Regions from separate parts of the Tessaracoccus zhenghani genome, predicted to be linked through region 3. Evidence: predicted binding sites of a transcription regulator. Region 3 holds the regulator's gene; each other region holds the start of a gene.
What was found. Region 3 encodes HrcA, which represses chaperone genes, less so after heat shock. Its sites were predicted from a motif close to TTGGCACTCGNNNNNNNCGAGTGCCAA; they were not measured.
Positions count from the first base shown of each region.

Region 1: groL (chaperonin GroEL) is a predicted target of HrcA. The motif match lies at 4,581-4,607, and genes of this name have one in related genera.
Region 2: groES (co-chaperone GroES) is a predicted target of HrcA. The motif match lies at 2,627-2,653, and genes of this name have one in related genera.

Region 1 is NZ_CM137275.1:2,905,732-2,915,446, forward strand. It holds gene ACX1DX_RS13625 (ABC transporter ATP-binding protein) at 1-723, opposite strand, end outside; gene ACX1DX_RS13630 (DedA family protein) at 953-1,690, shown strand; gene ACX1DX_RS13635 (class I SAM-dependent methyltransferase) at 1,784-2,392, opposite strand; tRNA gene ACX1DX_RS13640 (tRNA-Thr) at 2,410-2,482, opposite strand; gene manA (mannose-6-phosphate isomerase, class I) at 2,523-3,701, opposite strand; gene ACX1DX_RS13650 (DUF3263 domain-containing protein) at 3,818-4,090, shown strand; gene ACX1DX_RS13655 (hypothetical protein) at 4,095-4,547, opposite strand; gene groL (chaperonin GroEL) at 4,755-6,380, shown strand; gene ACX1DX_RS13665 (hypothetical protein) at 6,625-6,780, shown strand; gene ACX1DX_RS13670 (DUF3375 domain-containing protein) at 6,819-8,309, shown strand; gene ACX1DX_RS13675 (DUF4194 domain-containing protein) at 8,275-8,916, shown strand; gene ACX1DX_RS13680 (ATP-binding protein) at 8,913-9,715, shown strand, end outside.
Region 2 is NZ_CM137275.1:3,153,167-3,162,881, reverse strand. It holds gene ACX1DX_RS14900 (DEAD/DEAH box helicase) at 1-65, opposite strand, end outside; gene ACX1DX_RS14895 ((deoxy)nucleoside triphosphate pyrophosphohydrolase) at 56-442, opposite strand; gene groL (chaperonin GroEL) at 590-2,176, opposite strand; gene groES (co-chaperone GroES) at 2,192-2,488, opposite strand; gene bioB (biotin synthase BioB) at 2,762-3,814, shown strand; gene ACX1DX_RS14875 (MFS transporter) at 3,853-5,052, shown strand; gene ACX1DX_RS14870 (class I SAM-dependent methyltransferase) at 5,061-5,939, opposite strand; gene ACX1DX_RS14865 (NUDIX hydrolase) at 5,958-6,443, opposite strand; gene ACX1DX_RS14860 (class I SAM-dependent methyltransferase) at 6,446-7,567, opposite strand; gene ACX1DX_RS14855 (ABC transporter ATP-binding protein) at 7,564-9,312, opposite strand; gene ACX1DX_RS14850 (ABC transporter permease) at 9,315-9,715, opposite strand, start outside.
Region 3 is NZ_CM137275.1:541,162-550,876, reverse strand. It holds gene ACX1DX_RS02675 (queuosine precursor transporter) at 1-371, shown strand, start outside; gene tgt (tRNA guanosine(34) transglycosylase Tgt) at 387-1,607, opposite strand; gene ACX1DX_RS02665 (16S rRNA (uracil(1498)-N(3))-methyltransferase) at 1,604-2,335, opposite strand; gene dnaJ (molecular chaperone DnaJ) at 2,332-3,504, opposite strand; gene hrcA (heat-inducible transcriptional repressor HrcA) at 3,516-4,529, opposite strand; gene ACX1DX_RS02650 (MBL fold metallo-hydrolase) at 4,617-5,384, shown strand; gene ACX1DX_RS02645 (inositol monophosphatase family protein) at 5,392-6,168, opposite strand; gene ACX1DX_RS02640 (DUF3097 family protein) at 6,197-7,039, opposite strand; gene ACX1DX_RS02635 (hypothetical protein) at 7,054-7,869, opposite strand; gene ACX1DX_RS02630 (ABC transporter ATP-binding protein) at 7,854-8,564, opposite strand; gene ACX1DX_RS02625 (GntR family transcriptional regulator) at 8,561-8,938, opposite strand; gene ACX1DX_RS02620 (CDP-alcohol phosphatidyltransferase family protein) at 9,044-9,616, opposite strand; gene ACX1DX_RS02615 (glycosyltransferase family 4 protein) at 9,689-9,715, shown strand, end outside.

The sequences.
Region 1 (9,715 bases), 840 kb from region 3:
CATGGCGGGGGAGCCGATGAAGCCTGCCACGAAGAGGTTCTTCGGGTTGTCGTACAGCGCCAGCGGGGAATCGACCTGCTGCAGGATGCCGTCCTTCATGACCGCAACGCGGTCGCCCATCGTCATGGCCTCGATCTGGTCGTGGGTGACGTAGACGGTGGTGACGCCCAGGCGCTGCTGGAGAGCGGCGATCTGGGTGCGGGTCTGCACGCGCAGCTTGGCGTCGAGGTTCGACAGCGGCTCGTCCATGAGGAAGACCTGCGGGTTACGCACGATGGCGCGGCCCATGGCGACGCGCTGACGCTGGCCACCCGAGAGGGCCTTCGGCTTGCGGGAGAGGAAGTCTTCGAGGCCCAGCAGGTGAGCGGCTTCCTGGACGCGCTTCTGGCGCTCTTCCTTGGGGACGTTCTGCATCTTCAGAGCGAAGCCCATGTTGTCCGCCACAGTCATGTGGGGGTACAGGGCGTAGTTCTGGAAGACCATCGCGATGTCGCGATCCTTCGGCGGGAGATCCGTGACGTCACGGTCGCCGATGAAGATGGAGCCCGAGTTGACCTCTTCGAGGCCGGCGAGCATACGCAGTGAGGTCGACTTGCCACAGCCCGAGGGGCCGACGAGGACCATGAATTCGCCGTCCTCGATCTCGAGGTTCAGCTTGTTGACCGCTGCGCGGTCCGAGCCGGGGTAAACACGGGAGGCATCCCGGTAACTAACGGTGGCCATGCCACTTGTCCTTTCCACGGGCAGGTACGTGCCCGACGATCCGTTGTGGATTGGAACCCTAAGTATTTAGGTTTTCCTGAGCCGGACTTTACACCTTCCGGACTGATCGCCAACAGCGGGGTTCGCTTGTTGGTCGTAACAAACTGGTCACGATCGGCCGCTGGATCGATCAAACGCAGCGGCGTCCACGGCGGGGCACGGTGGGGGCGTTTCACGTAGGCTTCACCCCGTGATCGACGAGCCGAAGTCCTCGGAAGAGCCCCGAACCGAGCAGTGGTGGCAGGACCAGGGCATGCCTTGGCGCAAGGAGCCGGGGCGGGCCGACTACTGGTGCCTGGGCTGGTTCGGCTTCATCGGCCTGTTCTCGCTCGTCCTGCTGCCCACCCGCGCGTGGCTGATCACCGCCGCCCCGGACTGGCTGGCCATGCTGACCGGCGGTCGAACCGCCGTCGCCGTCAGCGGTGCCTTGGGTTCGCAGGGCGACATGCCACACTGGCCCGTCGTGCTCCTGGTCGCCTCGATCTTCGGCCTCAAATTCGACTGGGTCTACTGGTGGGCGGGCAAGCTCTGGGGGCGGGGCATCATCGAGGTCTGGGCCGGCCAGTCCAAGCGTGCGCGGAGGAATTACGAGCGCGCGGAGCGCTGGGCGGAGAAGTTGGGTCCCCTCGGTTTCCTGGTGGCCTATTTTCCGATCCCCCTGCCGCTGATGCAGGTGGTGTTCGTGCTGTCCGGCGCCACCAACATGAGCCTGCGGCGGTTCCTCCTCTACGACTACATCGCCTCCACGCTGTGGTTGGTCCTGTACTTCTGGCTGGGGTGGCGCTTCGGCGCTCCCATCGTCGACGTCCTGGAGCTCTACGCCCGGATAGCGATGTGGGTGGCGCTCGGGCTCATCGTCTTTGTGATTTTCACGAGTGTGCTCGCCCAGCGGCGTCGTGCCAAGCCCAATTCGGGTGAAGGCGCTTGAGAACCGGCTAAGGAGTGGAACCCGGGCACTGTGATGCCCCGCTCGGCTGATTGAGATCCCTGGAAGGGGCCGACCCCACGGTCGGCCCCTTTCTCACGCCTTGCCGCAGATGGCGACGATGAACGTGGAGTCCTCCGTGAAGGGGCGGAGGTCCCACGTCGAGAGCGGGATCTGGAGTTCGAGCCCGGCCTGCGCGCAGTCGGCGAGGAAGTCGCGGAAGTCGTAGCCGCGGCCGGCGCCGAAGCCGATGACGGCGCGTCCATCTTCTGCCAGGTGGGTCGCGAAGCGGTGCAGCACGTCAACCCGGGTGGAGGGGGCCAGGAAGCCCATCACGTTGCCGGCCGAGACGATCACGTCGAAGTTGGCTTCGATGCCCTGCGCCGGGAGGTCCATCTCCGCCAGGTCCCCGACGACCCACGTCGGGCCGGGGTGGTCCTGCCCGGCGGCCTCGATCAGTGCCGGGTCGACGTCGATCCCTACGACGGTGTGGCCGAGCTCGTGAAGCCTGCCGCCCACCCGGCCGGGGCCGCAGCCCGCGTCGAGGATGCGGGAGCCTCGCTGCGCCATGGCGTCGACGGTGCGGGCCTCGCCGTCGAGGTCGTTGCCCTGCGCCGCCATGGTCCGGAAGCGCTGGATGTAACGGCGGGAGTGATCGGGATCCGCTTGGATCATGCGGGTCCACTTGCTGGGCTCAGGGGTCATGCGCGCAATTGAATCAGAGCCTCCTGAGGGAGTCGAACCCTCGACCACTCGCTTACAAGGCGAGCGCTCTGGCCGCTGAGCTAAGGAGGCGTGGGCCCTATTGTGCCAAGCCGGGGCGCGGAATTCCGAATCAGGCGCCCGATGCGGCCACGAACATCTGGCCCTCACCGTGCACCGTGACGTCCTCGTCTGCGGCGAGGAAGGCGCTGTCGCCCGATTCCAGGTGCATGTCGCCATCGTCGCCCTGGAGCACGAACCGGCCCGCCGTGACCAGCGCGATGCGACCGCAGTCTGAGCGCGGTACCGGGAGGTGGGAACCGTCGACGGGGGACACCAGCCACAGCTCGAACTCCGGGAACGACGTGGGGTAGACGTAGACGCCGTCCGCGCCCTCGGCGACGAGGACGGTGGGCTGCAGGGGCTCGAAGCGGACCACCTGCAGCAGGCCGTCCACGTCGATGTGCTTCTGGGTGAGGCCGCCGCGCATCACGTTGTCCGAACTGGCCATGATCTCCACGCCCACGCCGCGGAGGTAGGCGTGCATGATGCCGGGCTCCAGCGCCACGGCCTCGCCGGGTTGCAGTGTGAAGCGGTTCATCAGGAGCGCGGCGAGGATGCCGGGGTCACCGGGGAAGTGCTCGTCGAGTTCGACGGCGGTGCGGGCGAACTCGCCCAGCGCGCCCGGGGCCTCGAGGAGGTTCACGGCTGCCGCGAGCACAACATCGACCAGGTGCCGCCGCTCGTCGAGCGAGAGGACGTCCAGGAAGACCTCCTGCAGGGCAGGGGCGGCGGCGCGGTCGCGCAGCGGGCCGATGACGGAGGCCAGTTGGTCGGCGACACCGAGGGCCTCGAACAGGCCGGCCGTCTCCAGCGGGTCGCGGAAGCCGAGGAGGCCCTCGAACGGGGTGAGTGCGACGATCGCCTCGGGCTTGGGCCAGTCGTCCTTGAAGGACCGGGTGGGCTCCGACGGGTGGAGTCCCAACAGCGATTCGCGGGCGTAGCCGACTTCGGCCTGCTGCCGCGAGGGATGCGCCTGCAGACTCAGCGGGGTGGAGGCGGCCAGGATCTTCATGAGATAGGGGAGCCTGTCGCCGAACTCGGCGCGGGCGGCGGCGCCCACCACCTCCGGGTTCTCCTGGACGTGGGTGGCCAACGCCATCCCGTCGTCGAGGAAGGCGTGGCCCCCCGGATGAGTGCCCAGCCAGTACTCGGCCCATGGCCGGTCGTCTGGCTCTCGGCGAAGGATCCCCGGGATGGCCGTGTGGCTGCCCCAGGCGAAGTGCTGGACATGGCCGGTGAGTCGGCGCATCGGGGATCGGCTCCTAGGGACGTGGTGTGCGGGCAGAGGCGACTCTACCTTCGGACTGGTACCAGTGTTGCCGCAGTTGAATGACACAGGTGTCGTTTGCAGCTAAACTGACCGTCATGTCCGAGGCCCTTATGCACACGCCGGTCGACCTGACCGAACGCGAAGCCGCGATCCTCGACTTCGAGGACAGCTGGTTCACGTCCGCGGTGCCGAAGGAGCAGGCGATCATGGAGAGCTTCTCCCTGTCGTCGGCACGCTACTACCAGCAACTCAACGCCCTGATCGACACCCCGCGCGCGCTGGCGTACCGGCCGCTGCTCGTGAAGCGTCTGCGCCGCATGCGGAGCCAACGCCAGGCTGCGCGCTCGGCGCGCCGCCTCCACGCCTGATCAGTCACCGACGGAACCTCAGCGCCGCCAAGCCCTCACGCAGGGGGCGTTTTGTGCCCACGCGGTAGCCGCCCTTGAGCAGGTCCGCCTGTACCTCGAAGTGATTGGCCGTGGCCCTGTCCCCGGAGCGGAGCATGGACCAGGCCACCGCAATCACGTAGAGCGGGATGAACGGCAACCCCAGGCAGTAGGCGTACTGCCACGCATGCGCCTCCTCATGGGCGAGCAGGTCAGGGATCCGCCCCTCGACCTCGCCCACCGTCTGGCCGGGAACCAGCACGACGTCGCCCACCGTCATCGCGCTGGCGTTGACCAATGGCAGCTTCACCTGCTCGAACACGATGAGGTGGCCCTGACGGCGGGGCCGGCCACGGCCGACAAGGCCCAGTGCCAGCCCCAGTGGGGTGGAGAGATTGAGCGCGTTGGCGACATTCCGGAGGGTTCGCGGCGTGTCCATGGGATCACTCTAGTGAACCGATGCCCCAGAAGCTTTGCACTCCCTCGGGGAGAGTGCTAATAATGGGGTTAGCACTCTCACGTTTGAGTGCTACCGAATTGCGGTGAGGCCCGGAAGGGCCGTCCGTCGCGGGCACCAGCAGTTCAACCTGACATCTGAAGACACCCGGGGCTAGCCGCCCCATCGACGGGAGGACTCCCGAACACCATGGCAAAGCTGATTGAATTCAATGAGGCCGCACGACGCGGCCTTGAGCGCGGCATGAACACGCTTGCGGACGCCGTCAAGGTCACCCTCGGCCCTAAGGGCCGCAACGTCGTCCTGGAGAAGAAGTGGGGCGCCCCCACGATCACCAACGATGGCGTGTCCATCGCCAAGGAGATCGAGCTCGAGGATCCCTTCGAGCGTATCGGCGCCGAACTCGTCAAGGAGGTCGCCAAGAAGACCGACGACGTCGCCGGCGACGGCACCACCACCGCCACCGTGCTGGCACAGGCGATGGTCCGTGAGGGCCTGCGCAACGTGTCGGCCGGCGCGAACCCCGTTGGCCTGAAGAAGGGCATCGAGACCGCCGTCGCGGCGATCGTCGAGAAGCTCGGCGAACTCGCCATCGACGTTGAGACCAAGGAGCAGATCGCCGCCACCGCGTCGATCTCCGCTGCTGACCCCACGGTCGGCGAGATCATCGCCGAGGCGATGGACAAGGTCGGCAAGGAAGGCGTCATCACCGTCGAGGAGTCGAACACGTTCGGCCTCGACCTCGAGATGACCGAGGGCATGCGCTTCGACAAGGGCTACATCTCGCCCTACTTCGTCACGGACGCCGAGCGCATGGAAGCGACGCTGGATGACCCGTACATCCTGCTCGCCAACTCCAAGATCTCGTCGCTGAAGGACCTCCTGCCCGTGCTGGAGAAGGTCATGCAGTCCGGCAAGCCGCTGCTCGTCATCGCCGAGGACGTCGAGGGTGAGGCCCTGGCCGGCCTCATCGTCAACAAGATCCGCGGCACGTTCAAGTCGATCGCCGTCAAGGCGCCCGGCTTCGGTGACCGCCGCAAGGCCATGCTCACCGACATCGCCATCCTGACCGGTGCCCAGGTCGTCTCCGAGGAGGTCGGCCTGTCGCTCGACACCGTCTCCCTGGACCTCCTCGGCCAGGCGCGCTCCGTGCTCGTCACCAAGGACGAGTGCACCATCATCGAAGGCGCCGGCGACTCCGAGCAGATCGAAGGCCGTGTGGCCCAGATCCGTCGCGAGATCGAGAACTCGGATTCCGAATACGACCGTGAGAAGCTCCAGGAGCGTCTCGCCAAGCTGGCCGGCGGCGTCGCCGTCATCAAGGTCGGCGCGGCCACCGAGGTCGAGTTGAAGGAGCGCAAGCACCGCATTGAGGACGCTGTCCGCAACGCGAAGGCTGCGGTCGAAGAGGGCATCGTTCCCGGCGGTGGCGTCGCGCTGCTGCAGGCCTCGAAGCTCGCTTCGGTTGAGGGCCTGACGGGCGACGAGGCCATCGGCGCCCAGATCGTGTTCGCCTCCGCTTCGGCTCCGCTGAAGCAGATCGCCTTCAACGCCGGCCTCGAGGGCGGCGTCGTGGCGGAGAAGGTTGGCTCGCTCCCCGCGGGCGAGGGCCTCAACGCCGCCACCGGCGAGTACCAGAACATGGTCGAGGCCGGCATCATCGACCCGGCCAAGGTCACCCGCTCGGCGCTGCAGAACGCCGCGTCGATCGCCGCGCTGTTCCTCACCACCGAGGCAGTCATCGCCGACAAGCCGGAGAAGGCCCCCGCGGGCGCTCCCGGCATGGACGAGATGGGCGGCATGGGCGGCTTCTGACCCCGCTGGTTGAGCCGGCCGCCTCCGACGAAGGAGGAGCGCGGACGCGTCGAAACCGTTGAAGGATTCTCAACGCCTGAATCGAGAAGGGCGGTCCCGCAAGGGGCCGCCCTTCGTCGTGCCGCCACCGTTTCCCGCTATGGCTTGCCACCGTTTGCAAGCGGGAGCTGCCACCGTTTTAAGTCTGCGACCGCCACCGTTTTCAAATGCGCCATAGCATTCGGAGTATGTGAAGGCTGCGCAGTTGGTATCGCGTCACGACTACCGGCACCTGGCGTGGTTGCGGGAGAAGCTGGGGGATCAGCTGGTGGCAGGGGTCGTCCTGACGATGGACAAGGTGGGGCGACGGCTGCAGGACAATCTCTACGCCTTGCCGGTGAGTGCGTTGTGGATGCTGTGAGGTAGGGGCGATTACGCTGGGCGCCGAACGGAGGTGTCATGGTGAGTGCCGTGGGCGGCGGTGCCGTCGCCAGGCGCGCGAGCGAGACTGCTGGTCTCCGGTTGCTACGCGCGGACCTGATGCCCGTGCTCGTGGCCATCCTCGGCGCCCGTTTCGAGGAACGTCGCACCATCCCATACGCCGAGTTCGTGCTGATGGTGGCGGACGACCTCGACGAGTTGCGCGGAACCGGGATCAGCGCGCCGCGTACCGCGCAGGAGTACATCGCTGATTGGGTGCGCGACGGCTACCTGGTCCGGCGTCCCACAGCGGCGCGCGAGGAGACGGTGGAGCTGTCCCGCTCGGCGGCAGACGCGGTGCGCTTCGTCCTCAGCATCGAACAGCCCCAATCGACGGTGACCTCATCCCGGTTGAGCAACGTCACCGGGCTCCTCGGAGACCTGGCTCGCGACTCCGACCCCAACCCTGAGCGGCATCTCGAACTGCTCCGGGCCCAACGTGCCGAGCTCGACGAACAGATCCGCCGCGCCGAGGCCGGGCAGTACGAGCCGATGTCCGATGCTGCCGCACGTGAGCGCCTGCTCGAAATCCTGCGGCTGGCCAGCGAGGTGCCGGGCGACTTCGCCCAGGTTGCCGACGACCTCGAGGCCCTCAACCGGGACCTCCGCGAGCAGATCGTCAGCCACGACGGTGCCCGCTCGGGCGTGCTGGGCCAGATCTTCGACGGCGTGGACGTGATTGAGAACTCGGAGGCGGGCCGCACGTTCGGTGCCTTCCACGAACTGCTACTCGACCCCGTCCTGGCGGATCGCTTCAACACCGCGGTGGACGCGGTGCTCGAGCGGGGCTTCACCACCGAGCTGCCCGCCACCGATGCGGTCTTCCTGCGCCAGTTCCTGATCGTGTTGCAGCGCGAGAGTGCGCAGGTGCGCCAGCGCCTCACCGATTTCTCGCGCAGCCTTCGACGGTTCGTCGAGACGCAGGAGTACCGGGAGCACAAGCGTCTAGCCGAGGCCCTGAGCCGCGCGGACCAGGCAGCGCTGGCAGCGTTGCGCACGGTGCACCCCACCACGGAGATCGGTCGCGACCTCGACCTCACGTCGATGCAGATCTCTTCCATCGGCGCCTGGCGGCTGCACAACCCCGCAGACATGCGCCCGGAATCGGACGTCACGGAGCACCTCACCGGGGAGCTGGACCTCGCCGTCCTGCGCCAACTCGTCCGCCTGACCGAGATCGATTTCGCGGAGTTGCAGGGCAACGTCGCTGAAACCGTCGCAGAGGTGCCGGGCGCCACCGTCGGGGACGTGCTGGGCCGGTTCCCCGCCACGCAGGGCCTGGCCTCTGTCGTGGGGCTTCTCCTGCTGGCCACCCAGCACGGGGTACCGGCCAGTGGGCAGGAACTCTGGCGATGGACCTCCGCCACAGGCACGGACCGCACTGTCGGTGCGCCCCGATATGTTTTCCTCACCGTCCCTTCCGAGTGGAGTGCCCATGTCGCTGCAACCCGCGCCCAAACGGGCCGATGAGGTCGACGACCTCGACGAGTTCGACGACGACCTCACCGAGCCCCTAGCCGACCCGGGAGAACTGGACCCCGGGACCAGGCGCGTCCTGCTGCGGCTGTTGCGCGGGCCATACCTCCGCGCAGAGGAGCACTCCCACCTCTGGCACGCGCTCGTCCGCAACGAGCCGCTGGTGCGCTCACGGCTCGCGGATCTCTACCTCGAACTGGTCGTGGATCTCGACGCCGGGGTGGCGTTCGTGCGCAACCTGGACCTGGAGGATGCGCCCAAGGTGGTGCGCGCCCACCCGCTGACGGTGCTCGACACCGTGCTCGTGCTGTTCCTGCGCCGCACGCTGCTCGCCGGTCAGGGGCAGGCCACCCGCACCTTCGTGGGCCGCGATGACATCGAGGATCAGTTGCGTGGCTTCCAATCCCTGGACACCACCAACCGCAAGGGCTTCGACGACCGCATCACCGCTTCGATCAACAAGATGAAGGCCAACTCTGTGCTGCTCAACGTCACCGGCAGCGACGACCGCTGGGAGATCTCGCCCGTGCTGGCCCTTGTCTTCGGGGCCGACGAGGTGGCCGCCGTCACCGCAGATCTCGAGAGGCTGGCCGCCCCATGACGCAACACAGGCTGAGCCGGGTGCAGGTGGTCAACTGGGGCACCTTCGACGGCGCGTGGAGCTTCACGGTGCCGTGGAAGGGGCTCCTCATGACCGGCCCCTCGGGAGCCGGCAAGTCCTCCCTGCTCGACGCGATGGCGGCCATCCTGGTACGTCCCGCGAAGCTGCGGTTCAACGCTGCTGCCCAGGGCACGGATACGGGGGACCGGGAACGCAGCACCCTCACCTACGTGCGCGGGGCCCACAAGCGCGAGACGGATGAGACCACGGGCGAGGTGGGCACCGCGTACCTGCGCCGCGGCGCCACCTGGAGCGGAATCGCGCTGACCTACACCGACGAGCGCGGCAGCGAGGCCACGCTGCTGCGCCTCTTCCACATCCGCTCCGGTTCCACGGACGCGGCAGATCTGAAGTCGATGTACGTCTTCGCGTCGGAGCCGGTCGACGTCATGGCCCTCAAGCCGTACGTCGAAACGGGTATCGAGAACCGCCGTGTCAAGGCCGCCTTCCCCGCCTGGGACGTCTACAGCTCGGACGCCTACACCGGTTTCGCCGCGCGCTTCCGGCGGCACCTCGGCATGGGCAGCGAACAGGCGCAGGTGCTGCTCCACAAGACGCAATCGGCCAAGAACCTCACCAACCTCGACACCCTGTTCCGGGAGTTCATGCTCGACCTGCCGGAGACGTTCCGGTTGGCCGACGAGACGGTCGAGCAGTTCGGCGAGCTCAGCCAGGCACACGCCACCGTCGTCGACGCCCGACGGCAGGTGGAGGCGTTGAGCCCGCTGCGCAGTGCCGC
Region 2 (9,715 bases), 590 kb from region 3:
GAGGTCTGCGTGCGGTCGACGAAACCGAACGTCAGGTCGCGGCCAAAGCCCGCTGTCAGCTCCATCGGTCGCGGGCCGCGAAGATCAGTTCGGCGGCCGGGACGTCAGCCGGTGCCCACTCCAGCTCGGCCAGCTCATGGGCGTCCACCCAGCGCAGCTCGGAGTGCTCAGTCGGCTCAGGTTCACCGTCGACGATCCGGCACCAGTAGGTGCTCAGGTCCACGAGCCCGAACGAGTACTGGTATTCGGTGCGGGTGAGGAAGTCGCCCACCTCGACGGTGCAGCCCAGCTCCTCGTCGATCTCGCGGCGCAGCGTCTCCTGCGGCGTCTCGCCGGGCTCGATCTTCCCACCGGGGAACTCCCAGAGCCCGGGCAGTGACATGGAGTCGCTCCGGCGCGCCGCCAGAATGCGTCCGTCCCGCACCGAAACCGCGCCAACCACAGTGATCCGCTTGCCCACTTCGCCACCCTCCCAGGTCGGGGACCAGGCTATCGGCGGCGCCGGCAGCTGGCCAGCTCAACACCAGCGGGATCGCAGAAGGCCCCGCCCGGGCGAACCGGGCGGGGCCTTGCAGCGACTGATGTCAGATCAGGCGTCCTGGTCTTCGCGCTTGTCGACGACGAGGGTTTCCGTGGTGAGCAGCAGCGACGCGATGGACGCGGCGTTGGCCAGCGCGGAACGCGTGACCTTGACCGGGTCGATCACGCCGTTGGCAACGAGATCCTGGTACTCGCCGATCTTGGCGTTGTAGCCGTGACCGACCTCCATCTCGGCAACCTTGGAGGTGATGACGTAGCCGGCTTCGCCACCGTTCTCAGCGATCCAGCGCAGCGGCTCGGCGAGCGACTTGGCCACGACGTTCACGCCGGCGAGCTCGTCGCCTTCGAGGCCGAGGCCGTCAGCGAGCACCGCGCCGGCGTGGATGAGGGCGGAGCCGCCACCGGCGACGATGCCCTCCTCGATGGCCGCACGGGTGGCCGAGACGGCGTCCTCGATGCGGTGCTTCTTCTCCTTGAGCTCCACCTCGGTGGCGGCGCCGACCTGGATCACGCACACGCCACCGGCGAGCTTGGCGACCCGCTCCTGCAGCTTCTCGCGGTCCCAGTCGGAATCCGTGCGCTCGATCTCGGCGCGCAGCTGGGCCACGCGGCCGTCGACCTCGGAGGATTCGCCAGCGCCATCGACGATGGTGGTGGCGTCCTTGGTGACGACGATGCGGCGGGCGCGGCCGAGCACCTCGAGGCCAACCTGGTCGAGCTTGAGGCCGACCTCGGGCGCGACGACCTGGCCACCGGTGAGGATGGCGATGTCTTCGAGCATGGCCTTGCGGCGGTCACCGAAGGCCGGGGCCTTGACGGCCACGGAGGTGAAGGTGCCGCGGATCTTGTTGACCACGAGGGTCGAGAGCGCTTCGCCGTCGACGTCCTCAGCCACGATGAACAGCGTGCCCTTGGCGGCGATGACCTTCTCCAGCAGCGGGAGCAGCTCGTTCATCGACGAGATCTTGCCGCTGTTGATCAGGATGTACGGATCATCCAGCACGGCTTCCATGCGGTCCGTGTCAGTGACCATGTACGGCGACAGGTAGCCCTTGTCGAACTGCATGCCCTCGGTGAACTCCAGCTCGGTGCCGAAGGTCTGCGACTCGTCGACGGTGATGACGCCGTCCTTGCCGACCTTGTCGAACGCCTCGGCGATGAGCTCGCCGATCTGCTCGTCACGCGAGGAGATGGTGGCGACCGACGCCATGTCGGCGGTGGTGTCGACCACGCGGGCGTTCTCACGCAGGCGCTCGACGACGGCCTCAACGGCCTTGTCGATGCCGCGCTTGAGGCCGACGGGGTTGATGCCGGCGGTCACGGCGCGCAGGCCGGCGTGGACCATGGCCTGGGCGAGCACGGTGGCGGTGGTGGTGCCGTCACCTGCGACGTCGTTGGTCTTGGTGGCGACCTCCTTGGCCAGCTGGGCGCCGAGATCCTCGTAAGGATCGTCGAGCTCGACCTCCTTGGCGACGGTGACGCCGTCGTTGGTGATGGTCGGGGCGCCCCACTTCTGGTCCAGGACGACGTAGCGGCCCTTGGGGCCGAGCGTCACCTTGACGGTGTCGGCGAGGGCGTCAACGCCACGCTCGAGAGCGCGGCGGGCTTCCTCGTTGAAAGCGAGAATCTTTGCCATGGGTGAAATCAGCCCTTACTTGGAGACGACGGCGAGGATGTCCCGCGCGTTGAGCAGGAGGTATTCGTTGCCGTCGTACTTGACCTCGGTGCCGCCGTACTTCGAGAAGATGACGACGTCGCCCTCAGCGACATCGAGGGGGATGCGGTTGCCCTTGTCGTCGATGCGGCCGGGGCCGGTGGCGATGACCTTGCCCTCCTGGGGCTTTTCCTTGGCGGTGTCGGGGATGAAGAGGCCCGACTGGGTCTGCTGGGTGGCCTCGAGGGGCTGGATCAGAATGCGGTCCTCGAGAGGCTTGATCGTGGTTGCCACGTCAAACACCTTCCTTTGTGTCTTCCGGCCGAAACCGGCTGAGATGTCTTCTTCTGTTGGACCCGGGCGTCGTCGCGGTGCCGCCTAGGCAGTTAGCACCCGAGGGTGTCGAGTGCCAGTCCCCAAACTATCGCGGCTTTAGCACTCAATCAAGCCGAGTGCCAGGTTTTGTGGTTGCGCTGTGCCCCGTGAGCCCTGATCCCCGGGTTACCGCAGATTTGAACACTGTTAAGCTCCTTTCTGAACAGTGTTCAAACGCGAAGGAGCGAACCCGTGGATCTGTACTCCCTTACCGACAAGGCGATCGCCGACGGCACCATCTCCCCCGACGAGGCCCTGGCCGTCCTGCAGCTTCCGGACGCCCGCACCTATGAGCTCGTCGCCGCGGCCGGGCGTGTGCGCCGCCATTTCCACGGTGTTGCCACGAAGGTCAACTACCTCGTCAACCTCAAGTCGGGTAAGTGCCCCGAGGACTGCTTCTACTGCTCGCAGCGCCTCGGCTCCGACGCCGAGATCCTCCGCTACACCTGGCTCACCCACGAGGACGCGCTGGCCGCGGCGAAGGCCGGCATCCAGGCCGGGGCCGGCCGCGTGTGCCTGGTCGCCTCAGGCCGCGGCCCGTCGAACCGCGACGTGGACCGCGTGTCCAAGATCGTCGAAGACCTCAAGGACGAGAACCCCGACGTCGAGGTGTGCGCCTGCCTGGGCATCCTCAAGGACGGGCAGGCGGAGAAGCTCGCCGCCGTCGGGACGGACGCCTACAACCACAACCTCAACACCGCCGAGTCCCACTACGACAACATCTGCAGCACCCACGACTTCGACGACCGCAAGCAGACCGTCCAGCACGCCCGCGAGCACGGCCTCTCCGCCTGCTCCGGCCTCATCGCCGGCATGGGTGAGACCGACGAGCAGCTCGTCGAGGTGACGTTCCAACTCAAGGAGATCGGCGCGGATTCCGTGCCGGTGAACTTCCTCATGCCGTTCGACGGCACCCCGCTGCAGGGCCACCACGAGCTCACCCCGCACCAGTGCCTGCGCATCCTCGCCATGATCCGCTTCGTGCACGGGGCGGCCGACGTGCGCGTCTCCGCCGGGCGCGAGCAGCACCTGCGCTCGCTCCAGCCGCTCAGCATGGAGATCTGCAACTCGCTGTTCCTCGGCGACTACCTCACCTCCGAGGGCCAGGCCGGCAAGGCCGACCTCCAGATGCTCGCCGACGGCGGCTACACCGTCCACGGCTCCGAGGAGCGGCTCGCGGCAGCCCTCCCCCAGACGTCGGTACGTCGTCGGGGCGCCGGAACCCAGGTCGCTGCCAACGCCTGAGCAACCGTGCACTCCGAGTGCTCGCTACCATCGGGCGCATGACAACCGTCCGAACGATCCCGCAGGTGGACCGGAAAGCACGCTTCGCGGTCAACGCCATGTTCTTCACCAACGGCGCGATCGTGGCCAATGTGCTGCCCCGCTACCCCGAGATCAAGGCGGCGTTGGGCCTGGGCAACACTGTCTACGGCTTCGCGGTGGCCGCCATGCCGGTGGGCGCCATCGTGGCGGGGTTGACGGCTGCCTGGTTCATCCGACGCTTCACCTCCGCCCGCGTGGCGACCTACGGCACCATGCTCGCGAGCCTCTTCGTGCTGGCGGCCGGGGTGTCGCCGTCGCTGGCGCTGTTCGCCGGGGCCCTGTTCGCCGTCGGCGCCGCTGACGCCATCATCGACGTGGCCCAGAACGCGCACGGGCTGCGCGTGCAGCGGCGCTACGGCTCGTCGATCATCAACTCGTTCCACGCCTTCTGGTCCATGGGTGCCGTGGCGGGCGGGCTGATGGCCGCGGCCGCGATCGCGCTGCGGCTCCCGCTCGCGGTGCACCTGAGCATCTCCGCGGTGCTCTTCACCGTCGTCGCCGTCGTGGCGCAGCGCAACGCCCTGCCCGGTCACGACGGTGACGAGCGCGCCGTCGCCGACCCCCACGAGGTCGCCGACAAGGGCCGACGCGGCATCAGCCCGCGCATCATCGCGCTGCTGGGCGCCCTTTCGCTGATCTCGATCTCCGGCAGCGTCGTGGAGGATCTCGGCAACTCGTGGGCCACCCTCTACCTCCAGACGCTGGGCGCCCCGGCCGCTCTCGCCGCCTTCGGTTTCGTGTCATTGGTGGGTGCCCAGTTCGTGGGCCGGATCCTGGGCGACCGCATGGTCGACCACTGGGGTGAGCGCGCCGTCGCCCGCTTCGGAGGTTTGCTGATCGCCGTGGGCATGGGCCTCGCCCTCGCCTGGCCGAGCGTGCCCGGCACGGTGCTGGGCTTCGCCGCGGCCGGCTTCGGCTGCGCCACGTTCGTGCCCGCCGCCATGCACGCCGGAGACAACCTGCCGGGCCTCCGCGCGGGCACCGGGCTCACGATCGTCTCGTGGCTGCTGCGCGTGGGCTTCCTGGTGTCGCCGCCCATCGTGGGCGCGGTGGCGGACAACGTCTCGCTGCGGATGGGTCTCCTGATCGTCCCGGTGGCAGGCATCTTCGTGGTGTTCCTGTCAGCGGTGCTGCAGGGGCGCAGACTCGCGCGCTGAGCCCGGGGCTACCTGCGGGCCGTGATGGTGTACGTCAACGGCACCAGGAACCGCTGGTGTTCGGGCAGTTCATACGAGCCACCGTCCGCGGTCAACGTCATCTGCGGCAACGCGTCCCAGGGGAGGGTCTGTCCCTCGTCCATCCCCGTGATGGTCAGCCCGGCCCCGATGAGGGCGCTGACGATCTCCGAGAGGGAATGCGGCCAGTCATAGGTGCGCACGTTGGTGAGCTTGTCGTCGCTGCCGTAAGTCTCCTCGTCGTCCCACACCTCGGAGGTGCCGTCGGCCATGCCGCGGTACCGGACGACGAGTTCGCCGTCGGTGCGTTCGTCGTCCAGGGAGAACATGACGGGGTGCCCGTCGCGGATGTAGAACGTGCCGCCGGGCCGCAGGAGCTTGGCGATGCCGGCCGCCCAGGCATCGAGGTCGCGGAACCAGGTCACGGTGCCGATGGAGGTGTAGATGACGTCGAAGCTGCCCGGCACGTTGTCGCCGGCGTGCTGCACATCGGTCTCGACGAAGGTGCCCGGAGTGCCGGAGGCGGCGAAGAGCCGACGCGCCGCCTCGAGGCTGGCCGGTGAGAAATCTGCGCCCGTGACGCGCGCGCCCAGCCGGGCCAGCGACAGGGTGTCCGTGCCGATGTGGCACTGGAGGTGCAGCAGGTCGAGGCCTTCGAGCGGTCTGGCGGCCAGCGGGTCACGGCCGAGGGCCCGGGCCAGGGGTGCCCGGTCGTCGGCCACCACGCTGGAGATCTGCTCAGGGTCTTCGGCGTAGCGAGACACCTCGTAGGACCCCGCCTCGTGGAGCGTGGCCCGCTCGTCCCAGTTCGCACGGTTGGCCTCGCGGACGTCGTCGTCCGTCACCTGCTGGTCACCGAGTTTGCCCATGGCGGTGAGCTTAGGCGCTCAACGGGCGCCGCGCGACACCTTCCAGCCGACGCTGTGCCCACCGTCGTAGGGGATGACACCGTGGAACTGGGGCCCGTCGTCGAAGACGAGCGGGAGGAAATGGCGGTCGCCGTCCCACATGGGCAGCTCCATCATGGTGGCCACGTCATGCCAGCCCAGGTCACCCTCGACGTTGCTGTCCGGGATGCTTCCGGTGAAACCGGTGATGAGGAACACGAAGCCGAACACGTCGCGGCCGTTGAAGCCCGGCCACGCCACCGTGCCGCGCAGTTCCATCTCCGTGACCTCGATGTTGGCCTCTTCCCGCAACTCGCGGCGCATCGCCTCTGCGACGTCCTCGCCGCGCTCCACCTTGCCGCCCAGGCCGTTGTACTTGCCCAGTTGCTCGTCGTGCGACCTGGCCACCCGGTGGCAGAGCAGCACCTGCGTGCGATCGGGCGAGGTGACGTAGCCGAGCGTGGTCAACTCTGGGGCGAAGGGCATGGCTAGGTTCTCCTACAGACCAACGCGCGGGTGCCCTCGCTCGTGCGCGAGAGGATGAGGGTCGCCTGATTGGGCCCCTTCGGCTTCAGCTGTTTCCGCAGCACCGCCGGGTCCACTTCAATGCCGCGCTTCTTGATCTCCAGCGTGCCCACGGCGTGGTCACGAACCCAGGCACGCAGCCGCTTGAGGTCGTAGTCGAGCACTTGAACCACCTCGAAACACGTGGCGAACGGCGACTCCACAGCTTGGTCAGAAGACAGGTACGCGAGGTGCGGATCGAGCAGCCAGAGGTCGAGGGCAGGTTCGATGGCGTCCATCAGCCCGGCACGGATCACCGCGCCGTCGGGCTCGATGAGGTACCGGCCGACGGGCCGCACCCGCAGGTCACGCCGGGCCTGTGGGCCCAGTTCATGCACGTCCCGCGACGTCAGCACCACCGCACGCGGTTCCCTCGGGAAGCCATTCCACAGCGATGCCTCCACGACGTCACTGCGGTGGCTCACGAAACAGGGCTGCACGTCGCCCGGGATCAGTTCCTTGGGCACTCCCGGGCCGAGCTTCACGCAGGCGAACCGCTCCCCCGCCAGGTGCGCGAGCACGAAGTCCCACGACGGCGTGAAATCGGCGACATTCCAGGTTCGGCCCCGCGCGGTTCGCCGGGCAGGGTCGAGGAACACGGCGGCCCCCGCAGGCACGTCGACGTCCTCAGCGGCTGCGACGATGACCTCGCCGCCGCCCACCAGATCGAGGTTGTGCCGGGCCACGGCCGCTGTCTCGGGGTCCAGTTCCACGGCGACGACGCGCAGACCCGCGGCCGCGAACGCCATCGCGTCCGCGCCAATTCCGCAGCCCAGGTCCCACACCTCCGTGACGCCCGCTGCCACGAAGCGCTCGGCCCTCCAGCGCGCAACTGGTTCGCGGGAGGCCTGCTCCAGCCCGGTCGGAGTGAACAACATCTCCGACGCCCGGGAGAACTTCGACACGCCCTTACGCCGCAGCGCCGCCTGGGTGAGCGCCCAGGCGACCTCGTCGGCCGTGAAACGAGCACGAAGCCGCTCCCCCGCCTTCAGCGACGAGGGATCGGCTTCGTGCATCGCCGCGTCGAGTGCGGCCGTGCGCGTCACTTCTCGAAGTCGAGTTCCCGGGCGTCGAACTCCACGATCTCGTCGCCGAGTTCCTTCAGCAACGCGTGGCGGGCGGCGCGACGCTCGCGCTGTTCGATGGGGTCCGGAACGGGCGCGGCGGCGAGGAGTCGCTTGGTGTACTCCTCCCGCGGGTTCAGCAGCACCTGCTCGCGGCTCCCGGCCTCGACGATCTTGCCGTACTGCATCACGACGACGCGGTGCGCCAGCGAGTCGATGACGGCGAGGTCGTGCGAGATGAACAGACACGCGAAGCCGAATTCCTTCTGCAGCGTGGTGAACATCGCCAGCACCGAGGCCTGCACCGACACGTCCAGCGCCGAGGTGGGCTCGTCCGCGATCAGGAGGTCCGGGTTCAGGGCCAGGGCGCGGGCGATCGACACGCGTTGGCGCTGACCGCCGGAGAGCTCGTGCGGGTAGCGGTTGAACGCGGAGCGCGGCAGCTGGACGGCCTCGAGCAGCTCGTGCACGCGGTTCTCGCGCGACTTGCGGTCGCCCACCTTGTGCACCTCGAGCGGCTCGGAGATCACATCGCCGACGGGGAACCGGGGATTGAGGGAAGCGGCCGGGTCCTGGAAGATGACGCCGATCCGCTTACGGAGCCGGCGCAGTTCCTTGCCGTGCAGGGAGAGGAGGTCCTCGCCCAGCACCTGCACCTCGCCCGAATGGGACGGGATGAGCCCCAGCAGCGCCCGGCCGATCGTCGACTTACCAGAGCCGGATTCGCCCACCAGCCCGACGATCTCGCCGCGGCGCACGTCGAACGACACGTCGTCGACGGCGCGGAACGGCTTCTTGCCCGCGCGGTGGTACTCGACGACGAGGTTGCGCACGTCGAGGGCCGCCTCAGCCTCCTCCGCGACCGGGTTGGGCGCCTCGCCGAACTGGCCGGGGCCGTCGCCCAGGTGCGGCACGGCGGCCAGCAGCTTCTTGGTGTACGGGTGTTGCGGGTTGAGGAGCACCTGCTCGACGGGGCCCCGCTCCACGATGTTGCCCTTGAACATCACGGCCACGTTGTCGGCCATGTCCGCCACGACGCCCATGTTGTGCGTGATCAGCAGGATGCCGGTGTTGAGCTTGTCCTTCAGCGAGCGCAGCAGGTCGAGGATCTCGGCCTGCACCGTCACGTCGAGGGCTGTGGTGGGTTCGTCGGCGACGATGACCTCGGGGTCACAGGCCAGCGCCATGGCGATCACGACGCGCTGGCGCATACCGCCTGAGAGTTCATGGGGGAACTGGTTCACGCGCCGCTCGGCGCCGGGGATGCCGACGGCCTTGAGCAGGTCGATGGCCCGGTTCCACGCCTGGCGCCCGTAGGCGACACCGTGCACCTCCATCGACTCGATGAGCTGGTCACCGATCTTGATGACGGGGTTGAGCGCCGTCATGGGCTCCTGGAACACCATCGCGACGCTCTTGCCGCGCACCTTGCGCAGCTCGCGGGGGCTGAGGTGGTTGATGGTCTTGTCGCCGACGCGGGTCTCCCCCTGGATGCGGGCGGTCTTCGGCAGCAGGCCGAGCGCAGTCGTGGCGGAGACGGACTTGCCGGAGCCGGACTCGCCGACCAGCGCCATCACTTCGCCGGGCTCCACCGAGAGGGTGAGGCCCTTGACGGCGTGGACGGTGCCGAACTCGGTGCGGAACCGCACGTCGAGTTCGTCGAACTTCAGCACCGGATTCTCGCCGGTGAACCGCGGGCCGGTGTACTGGTTGTCAGTTGTCGTCATGATCAGTCCATCTGCTGGCGGGGATCGAAGGCATCGCGCAGGCCGTCACCGATGAAGTTGACGCACAGCGCGATGATGAGGATGAAGATGCCGGGCCACCAGAACAGCCACGGCCGGGTGGTCAGGGCATTCTGGAACTCGCTGACCAGCAGACCGAGCGAGGTGTTGGGCGCCTTGACGCCGAACCCGAGGAACGACAGCGCCGTCTCCAGCAGGATCGCCGACGAGATGAGCAGGGTTGCGTTGACGACGATGGTGCCCAGCGCGTTGGGGAGGATGTGGCGCACGATGATGCGCGGCGCAGACGTGCCGACGGCGCGGGCGGCCGCCACGAACTCGCGCTCGCGCAGCGACAGCACCTCACCGCGCACCAGGCGCGCGAGGCCGGTCCAGGAGACCAGTC
Region 3 (9,715 bases):
CGGACTGGGGTAACCAGGCGGCGTTCGAGGCGGTGCTGGGCTTCGTGCCGCGGATCGTGCTGGCCTCGGCCCTGGGCTACCTCGCCGGGCAGTTGCTCAACGCCTGGGTGCTGGTCAAGCTCAAGCAGCGCACCCGCGAGGGCGGCCTGTGGGCCAGGCTCCTGGGCTCCACAGTGGTGGGCGAGGGGGCAGACACCATCATCTTCTGCACCGTGGCCTTCGCCGGCATCATCACCGGCGGCACCCTGCTGAACTACATCCTGGTGGGCTACGTCTACAAGGTGGTGGTCGAGGTGGTGTTCCTGCCGGTGACCTACCAGGTGATCAAGCTCGTGAAGCGCCACGAACCCTCCTACGACGACGTCGCCTGAGGGTTCCGGCGGCGGTCAACGACCGCTGTAGAAGCTGCCCAGGAACTCGTCACGGAAGGCGTGGAACGAGCCGTCCTTCAACGTCTGGCGCATCGTGTCGACCAACCGCACCGTGAACCGTTCGTTGTGGATGGTGGCCAGCGTCGACGCCAGCATCTCCTTGGCCTTGAACAGGTGGTGCAGGTAGGCCCGGGTGTAGTGCGTGCAGGTGTAGCAGTCGCAGCCGTCCTCCAGGGGGATGAACGAGCGACGGTGGGCCGCGGTGTTGACGTTGTAGCGCCCGTCGGCGGTGTAGATGGCCGCATTGCGGGCCACGCGTGACGGGTTGACGCAGTCGAACGTGTCGGCCCCCATCTCGACGGCGGCGAAGAGGTCGTCCGGCTCGGAGATGCCCAGCAGGTGGCGGGGCTTGCGTTCGGGGAGTTCCTCGACCATCCAGCCGATGATCTGCCCCAGGTTCTCCTTCTCGAGCGCCCCACCCAGGCCGAAGCCGTCGAAGCCGTGGCCGTCCACCTCCAGGGCCGCAAGGCCCTGGGCGGCCCGACGTCGGAGGTCCTCGTACTGGGCGCCCTGGATGACGCCGAACAGCGCCTGATAGGGCTTGTCGGCGCGTTCCCTGGTCAGCCGCGCGTGTTCCGCCAGGCAGCGCACCGCCCAGGCGTGCGTGCGCGCCACGGAATCCTCCTGGTAGCCGCGGGTGTTCATCAACGTGGTCAGCTCGTCGAAGGCGAACATGATGTCGGCACCCAACTCGTGCTGGATACGCATCGAGATCTCCGGGGTGAACCGGTGCATGGTGCCGTTGAGGTGCGACTTGAACGTCACGCCGTCGTCGTCGACGTGGGCGCGGCGCTCCTTGCCCTCGGCGATGACGTCGTCGTCGACCATCCCCTTGGTGTCCATGGCCAGCACCTTCTTGAAGCCGGCGCCCAGGCTCATCACCTGGAACCCGCCGGAATCCGTGAAGGTCGGCCCGGGCCAGTTCATGAACCTGCCGAGGCCACCGGCCTCGTCGACGATGTCGGAGCCCGGCTGGAGGTACAGGTGGTAGGCGTTGGCCAACACGGCCTGCGCGCCGGTGGCGGCGACGGATTCGGGAAGGACCGCCTTCACCGTGGCCTTGGTACCGACGGCGATGAACGCCGGGGTCTCGATGGGGCCGTGCGGAGTGTGAATGACGCCCGCCCGCCCCGGGGCACCGTCAAGGCGGTGGGTGACGTCGAACGAGAAACTCATCGGCGCGCCAGCACGTCGAGCTGGCCCAGCGCCACCGCAGCGGCGGTGGAGGTGCGCAGCACCCCGTCGCTGATCAGCACCGCCTGCGCACCGGCCGCGACGAAGGCCTCCAGCTCCTCCGGTGAGATGCCACCCTCCGGACCGACGATGACGAGGCCGATGCCCTCGTCGGGAAGTTCCACCTGGGCGATGTGCAACGCGGCGTCCTCGTGCAACACGAGGGCCAGGTCCGCCTGGCGGATCGCCTCGACGACCTGTGCCGTGGCGGCCGCCTCGACCACCGGGACGGCGAAGCGGCGCGACTGCTTGGCCGCCTCGCGCGCCGTCGCCTGCCAGCGTTCGAGCGCCTTGGCTCCCCGGTCACCCTGCCAGCGCACGATCGAGCGCAACGCCTGCCACGCCAGGATGCGCCGGGCGCCCAGCTCCGTGGCCATCTGCACCGCGAGGTCGCTGCGGTCCCCCTTGGCCAGCGCCTGGACGACGCCCCACCGCAGCGCGGGGGGCTCGTCGTCGAATACCTCGGTCACCTCGACCGTGAGCTCACGCTTCGCGGCGTCCACGACCGTGCCCCGCACCCCGAGTCCTTCGCCGTTGGCCAGGATCACGCTCTCCCCTGTCAGGATCCGCTTCACGCTGACGGCGTGGTGGGCCTCATCGCCGATGACGACGACGCGCTGGCCAGGCCGGACGGTGTCGTCGAACGTGGCGAGGAAGAGGGGATCTGTCACGAGAACCACTCGCTCAGCTTGCCGAAGACACCCGCTTTGCCCGGCTTGGCGGTGACCGCCTCCGCCCGGATCTCGTCGCGGGCCTCGGCGAGCTGGAGCATCAGGTCGCGCTGGTGGTCGTCGAGCCTGGTGGGGGTCTGCACCAGCAGGGTGACGCCCAGGTCTCCCCGGCCACCGCCCCGCAGGCGCGGCACGCCTCGGCCCTTCAGCGCGATCCGGGTGCCGGACTGGGTGCCGGACGGCACCTCGAGGGAGACGGTGCGGTCCTCGACGTCGGACTTCTCCCACTCCGCCTCGAGGGTGGTGACGGCGACGGTGGTGCCGAGCGCAGCGGCGGTCATGGGGAGCTTGACGACCATCTCGAGGTTGTCGCCGTCGCGGCGGAAGCTCTCGTGGCTGTTGACGGCCAGCTCGACGTAGAGATCGCCGGCGGGGCCACCGCCCGGGCCCACCTCGCCCTGGCCCTCGAGATGGATCCGGATGCCCGTGGAGACACCGGCGGGGATCTTCACCTGGAGGGTGCGGGTGGTGCGCACGCGGCCCTCACCGGAGCACTCGCCGCAGGGGCGCGGGATGATCGTGCCGTAGCCACGGCACGTCGGGCACGCCTGCGAGGTGCGGATGTCGCCGAGGAAGCTGCGCTGGATCTGGGTGATGTCGCCGTTGCCGTTACAGGTCGAGCACGTCACCGGCTCAGACCCGGGCTCGCCGCCGGAGCCGGTGCACTTCGGGCAGACGACGGCGGTGGCGACCTTCACCGGCTTGGTGACGCCGAACACTGCCTCGTGCAGATCCAGGGAGACGCGCACCAGCGCGTCCTGGCCCTGGCGCACGCGGGAACGCGGCCCACGGCTGCCGGCCTGGCCGAACATGGCGTCGACGAGGTTGGTGAAGTCGAAGCCACCGGCGAACCCGCCGCCGAAGCCCGAGAAGCCCGCACCGGCCGCACCCGCCATGGGGTCACCGCCACGGTCGAAGACCGCACGCTTGTTCGGGTCGCTCAGCACCTCGTAGGCCTCGCTGAGTTCCTTGAACTTCTCTGCGGCCTCCGCGTCCTCGTGGGCGACGTCGGGATGGACCTTCATGGCACGACGGCGGTAGGCCTTCTTGATGCCTTCAGGGGTTGCGTCGCGTTCGACACCGAGGATGGCGTAGTAATCCTTGCTCATATTTCTTGCGTTCAGCCTTCGTTGAGGAATCTGCTCACGTAACGAGCCACGGCGCGCACCGCGGCGATGGTGGACGGGTAGTCCATCCGGGTGGGTCCGACGACGCCGAGGCTCGCCCGGAAATCGGCACCGTATCCGGAGGCCACCAGTGATGTCGACTGGAACCCCTGGGCGGTGTTCTCCTGCCCGATGCGGACGGTGATGTCGTCACCGCCCGCCTCGCCGAGGAGACGCATGAGGACGACCTGCTCCTCGAGAGCCTCCAACAGGGGGCGCATGTTGGTCTCGAAGGCGGCGCCGGCCAGGTTCGGGACGCCGGCCACCACCACCTGCGAAGCGGGTTCGGCAGCGATGGTTTCCAGGACCGTCGCGACGACCGGGGCGGAGAACGCCCGGTCCTCCGGTGCGATGGTGTCGAGCACCCTCACCAGGGCGTCGGCGGCATCCGCAGCGGCCCGGCCCACCGTCGCGGAGGCCAACTTCTGCCGCAGCCCGTGCAGACGGGCCTCATCCAGCGCCGGAGCATCGAGGACACTCTGGTCCACCCGCCCCGAGGACTGCACGACGATCACCATCAGACGTTCGGCGGTCAGAGAGACCAGTTCGATGTGCCGGATGACGTCGTGCTGCGCCACGGGGTACTGCACGATGGCGACCTGCCGGGTCAGTTGGGCAAGGAGGCGGACGGTGCGCATCACGAGGTCGTCGATGTCAGCGGTGCCGTTCATGAACGTGGTGATGGCGGTGCGTTCTGCCCCCGACAACGGCTTGATGCGCGCGAGTTTGTCGACGAAGAGCCGGTAACCCTTGTCTGTGGGGATCCGGCCGGCGCTGGTGTGGGGCTGCGTGATGTAGCCCTCCTCCTCCAACGCCGCCATGTCGTTGCGGACGGTGGCTGCCGAGACGTCAAGCTTGTGCCGCTCCACGAGGGCCTTCGAGCCGACCGGCTCACGACTGGCCACGTAGTCGGTCACGATGGCCTTCAGGACTTCGAGCTTTCGGTCGTCGAACTTGCGGTCGTCTATCACGTCACCTCCACACTCGGTGCAGCAGCCTAATCATTGGCACTCTCGTTTACCGAGTGCCAGTGTACCGCCCCTACGATGGGCATCATGACACTCGACTGGACCCCCGTGACCGACCGCGTCTTCGTGACCACCGTGGAACCCCACCGGGTCAACATCGGGCTGATCGTGGGCGAGACCGGGGCGATGCTGATCGACACCGGTAACTCGCCCGAGCAGGGTGCGGAGATCCTCGCCTCGGCCACCGCGCTGGCCGGCGTCCCAGTGACGCACGTCCTGCTGACCCACGATCACCACGACCACGTCAACGGCCTGGCCGGCATGGGGGGCGAGGTCATCTCCATCGCCCACGAGAAACTCACGGCTGTTCCGGTCTCGCGCACGTTCTCGATGGCGCTGGCGTTGGATCTCGGCAACCTGCGGGTGGAGGCGCTGCACTTCGGCGAGGGCCACACCGACAACGATGTGCTGGTCTTCCTGCCCGGCGAGAACGTCGTCTTCGCCGGCGACCTCCTGGAGGAGGGCTCGGACCCGCAGATCGACGACCGCGGTTCGCTGAGCAACTGGCCCACCGTGCTCGACGGTGTCCTGGGCGCCGCCAACGCCACGACGCGGTTCGTGCCCGGCCACGGCGCTGTTGTCGACCGCGACTACGCGTTCATCCAGCGCGCCGAGATCGGCATGCTCTACGGCCAGACCGAGATGCTGATCCACCAGGGCACGAAACTTCAGGACGCGGCAGCGGCCACGGAGTGGCCCTTCACCGCCGAGACGCTCGCCGTGGCCCTCCCGAAGGCCTATGCCGAGCTGAGGGCCAAGGGCGTCGTGCCGAAGAGGCACCTGCCCCTGATCTGAGCGAACCTCAGATGATGGGCCAGTTCTGCTGGGCCACCATCCAGCTGAGCGTGTCGCCGGCGACCAGCAGGCCACCGCGCGAGCGTGAGGTGAGGCTGTAATCCATGCCGTCGATCGTGCGGCTGATGCCGCCGTTCTCCACCACCATCAAGGACCCCGCGAGGTGGTCCCACGGGTGCAGGCTCGAGTAGAACATGAAGTCGAAGGTGCCGTCGAGGACGGCCGGGTAGTCGAAGCAGCACGCGAAGTGGCTGCGCACCACGGGGCTCAGCTTGCCGTCGGCGTCGAAGCCCCGGAGCTTGCGCTTGGACGAGGCGCCCAGCGGCGGGCGGTCATGGCGCCGGCGTTCGATGGGGCCGCCGTTGAGCTGTACCCCGGCCCCCCGCTCGGCGACATAGGCCCGACCGGTCTGCGGCTGCCAGATCCAGCCCCGGGTGGTGACGCCGCCGCGGACCTCGGCGAGGATGACGCCGTGTTCGTCGCGGCCGTGGACGAAGTTCCGGGTGCCGTCGATGGGGTCGATGATGAAGGCATGGTCCGCGTTGCCCAGGCCCTTGAGGAGCGACGGGTCCGCGAAGACGGCCTCCTCCCCCACGACGACGGCGTTCGGGAAGGCTTCCTTCAGCCGGCGGGTGAGGTACACCTCGGATTCGTGGTCTGCGACGGTGACGAGGTCTCCGGGCTTCTTCTCGTCGACGTCGGTGTCGGCCAACAGCCTGAACCGCGGGGTGATGATCTCCGCAGCGGTCTCCTTGAGCAGGCCCAGAATGCCTTCGGTGTCCATGTCGCTTACCTTAGTGGTCTGTCCGGGGTCAGGCGCCGAGGTGGTCCTGCGTGACGAAATCGATGAGGGTCTCCACCTTGGTGTTCAGTTGTGGCTCGAGGTCGCGCCAGCTGCTGACCCGCGCGAGGATCGCCTGCCAGCCGCGCGCGATGTCCGCCTGGTCCGCGTGCGGCAGGTTGAGGGCCTTGAGGGTGCCGAGTTTGAAGTCGACGTCGCGGGGCACCACCGGCCAGGCCTTGCGGCCGATGCGGGCCGGGCGGACGGCCTGCCAGATGTCGATGAACTCGTGCCCCTCGATGAGGACGACGTCGCGGTGGCCGGCGCGGTAGACCTCGGCCGCGATCCGCGACTCCTTCGAGCCGGGCACCAGGTGGTCGACCAGCACGCCCAGCCGACGACCGGGCTCGGGCCCGAAGTCCTGCACGATGCGCGGCAGGTCGTCGATGCCGCCCAGGTATTCGACGACGACGCCCACGTGCCGGAGGTCCTCCCCCCACACCTTCTCGATGAGTTCCGCGTCGTGGCGGCCTTCGACGTAGATGCGGCTGGGCAGCGCGACCTTGGCCTTGACGCGCTCCTGGCTCGCCCTGGAGCCCGAGGCGGTGTACTTGGGCCTGACCGGCCCGCCCCGCAGCGGGGCCCGGAGCGCGACGGGCTCGCCCTCCAGCAGGAAGCCGGGCCCGAACGGGGCGGAGCGGCGTTTGCCGTGCCGGTCCTCCAGCACCACGAGGCCGTTCTCCCAGCCGACCACCGCGCCGCAGAAGTCGTCGAACTCGACCACCTGGTCAAGCTCGACTGCCACGTCACGGGTCTGCTTCAGATGGGCCTTCTGCCAGCCCGGTGCCAAGACGTCTCGCGCGTATCTGTCCACGGCGGACGACGCTATCAGCGCAACTCCACCTTCTTGTCGAACGACACCGACGCCCAGACAATCGCCACTGCCGAGAGCACCAGCATCGTCAGGAACACTCCGACGGGCACGACGCTCTGCTCCTCGATCGTGAAGATGTTGACCAGGCGGGCCTGGAAGCCCACCGTCCCCGCTTCGTCGAAGACCAACTGCAACGGGAGGAACGCGCCGAGGATGGCGGTGACCTGACCGACCACGTAGAAGAGGAACCACACCAGGACGGGGCCCCCGATCCCCATCTTGCTGCTCCAAGCCTCGCTGCCGACGGCCGCCGCGAAGTAGTACGACGCGAGCCAGACGAAGGGCCAGACGAGGATGAACGCGACCAACAGGGCGATCACCCAGCCAGGGAGCATCCGCCCCATCGCGTCGAGCGCGCCGGCGATGGCGTCGTTGACACCCCCCACCGATCCGCCGCCCACCACGGCGAAGGACACTGCGGCCAGATAACCCAGCCCTGCGGCGACCACCAGGGCGATGACGCTCAGCACGTAGGCGTAGAGCAACTTCACCCAGTAGATCGTCGAGCCCTTCACGGGGATGGCCCGCGTGAGGTACCCCGTCTTCGAGTAGGACGAGCGGTAGAAGTCGAACCCGAGCCACACGGGCACCGCGGTGGGCACGGCGGCCGCGCCTACGATGGTGAGCACGGCGAACAGGGTGTTGATCGGGGCAGGTAGGAGGACGGCGGCCAGCGTCGCCAGACCGACGACGAGTACCGCTCCCGCGACGATGATGAGGTACCAGCGCAGGGTGCGCCGGATTTCGTGCTTGATCAGTTTGCCGACCATCGGTAGACCTCCCGGAATAGCTGGTCAATGGACATGTTGCGCTCGGCCCGCAGGTCGTCGACCGAACCGCTGAGCAGGATCTGCCCGTAACGCATGAACGCGAAGGAATCGAGGACGGGCTCGAGATCGTGGATGAGGTGGGTGGAGATGAGGACCAGCGCGTCCTCCGGGAGATCCCGGACGATGGCGGCGAGCAGGACTTCCCGTGCCGCGGGATCGACGCCGGAGATGGGTTCGTCCAGGAGGAAGACCTTTGCGTCGCGCGACATGGCCAGGGCAACCTGGACCTTCTCCCGCATGCCCTTGGAGAGCGTGTTGAGTTTGCGGTGGGTGTCCAGCTGGAAGAACTTGAGCAGATCGCGGCACTTGACCTCGCTGAAATCAGCGAAGAAGTCCTTGAACATGCCCACGCAGCCGTCGATGGTGTCGTTGTCTGCCAGGAAGCTCGCGTCGGGCAGGAAGCTCACCATTGCCTTGGTGTCCGGCCCGATGGGGGCGCCGTGCACACGGACCTCGCCGTCGTACTGCGTCAGTGCCCCGGCCAACACCTTCAACAGGGTGGTCTTGCCGGAACCGTTCTCCCCGAGCAGCCCGACGATCTGACCACCCTCGAGCGAGAGGTTCAGGTCGTTGAGGGCAGGGAACGCGCCGTACTTCTTGGTCACGTGGGCGATCTGGATCGCCGGTGCTGTCATTCTGGGGCTCCTTCTGCGGGGGCCGACCAGCGTCGGCCCAGTAGGTCGCGGGCGGCGGTGAGGCTCATGCCGAGCCCCTGGGCCCGCCGCGCGAAGTCATCTGCCGCGCCCGCCGCGAGACCGAGGCGGGCCTGCTCGATGACGGCCGGGTCGTCGGTGACGAAACGGCCGGTGGTCCTCTCGGACCTGGTCATGCCCTGCCGCTCGAGTTCGGCGAGGGCGCGTTGGACGGTGTTGGGGTTCACCTTCAGCTCGCCAGCCAGGTCGCGGACCCCGGAGATCCGGGCCCCCGCTTCCCACTGGCCGGTGACGATGCGACGGATGAACTCGTCGACCAACTGAAGCCAGATAGGGCTGCTTGCGTCGAACTCCATCTCACCTCCCGGTGTCTCACTGTATTAGGTACTTAATACAGTAGCACAGAGGAGTCTCGAGGCTCAGGCTTCCTGAGTCGGTTGCGTCCGGGTGCGGCCGGTGGCTCAGTACGCGCGGCGGCGTTCCTGGTAGCGGATGTCGCGGGCGAAGGAGTAGGCCACGAGCGCGACGGTGAGGCCGGTGCTCCACTGCACCACCGTGACGGGGACGACCGGCGCGAGGGCCGTGACGGTGACAAGGGCCTGCAGGCCGCCGATGAGCCGGCGCGACTGCCTGAACGGCAACGGGAGGAGCCACTGCGGACGGAACCTGCCGCCCAACAGGAACAGATAGCGCGCGGCGCCCATCAGCAGGATCCAGGGGGCCAGCGGCACCAGGGCGAGGCTGAGCGCGAGGAGCACCGCCGAATCGACCGCCACGTCCCAGCGGGCGCCGCGCTCGGTCACGGTGTTGGTGCGGCGCGCCACGGCGCCGTCCACGGCATCCAGCAACGCCGTCGGAAGCGCGACGAGGAACAGCGCCCAACTGCGCCCCGGCAGGTAATCGAGGTAGCCGAGCGCCACCAGCACTGCGCAGACGCCGCCGAGAGCAGCCCTGCCCAGCGTGATCCGGTCCGCCGGGGTCAGCCTCAGCTCCGTCACCCAGCGGCCCAGTCGCGCGTACGCAGGCGTGCTCATCGCCTGAGCCTAGCGGCGGCGCTCTGGCGGGTGGCTGCTTATGATGCAGAGGACGTCCAAGGAGGAGGCACCGTGGCCCCGATCGCTTTCGCTCATTGG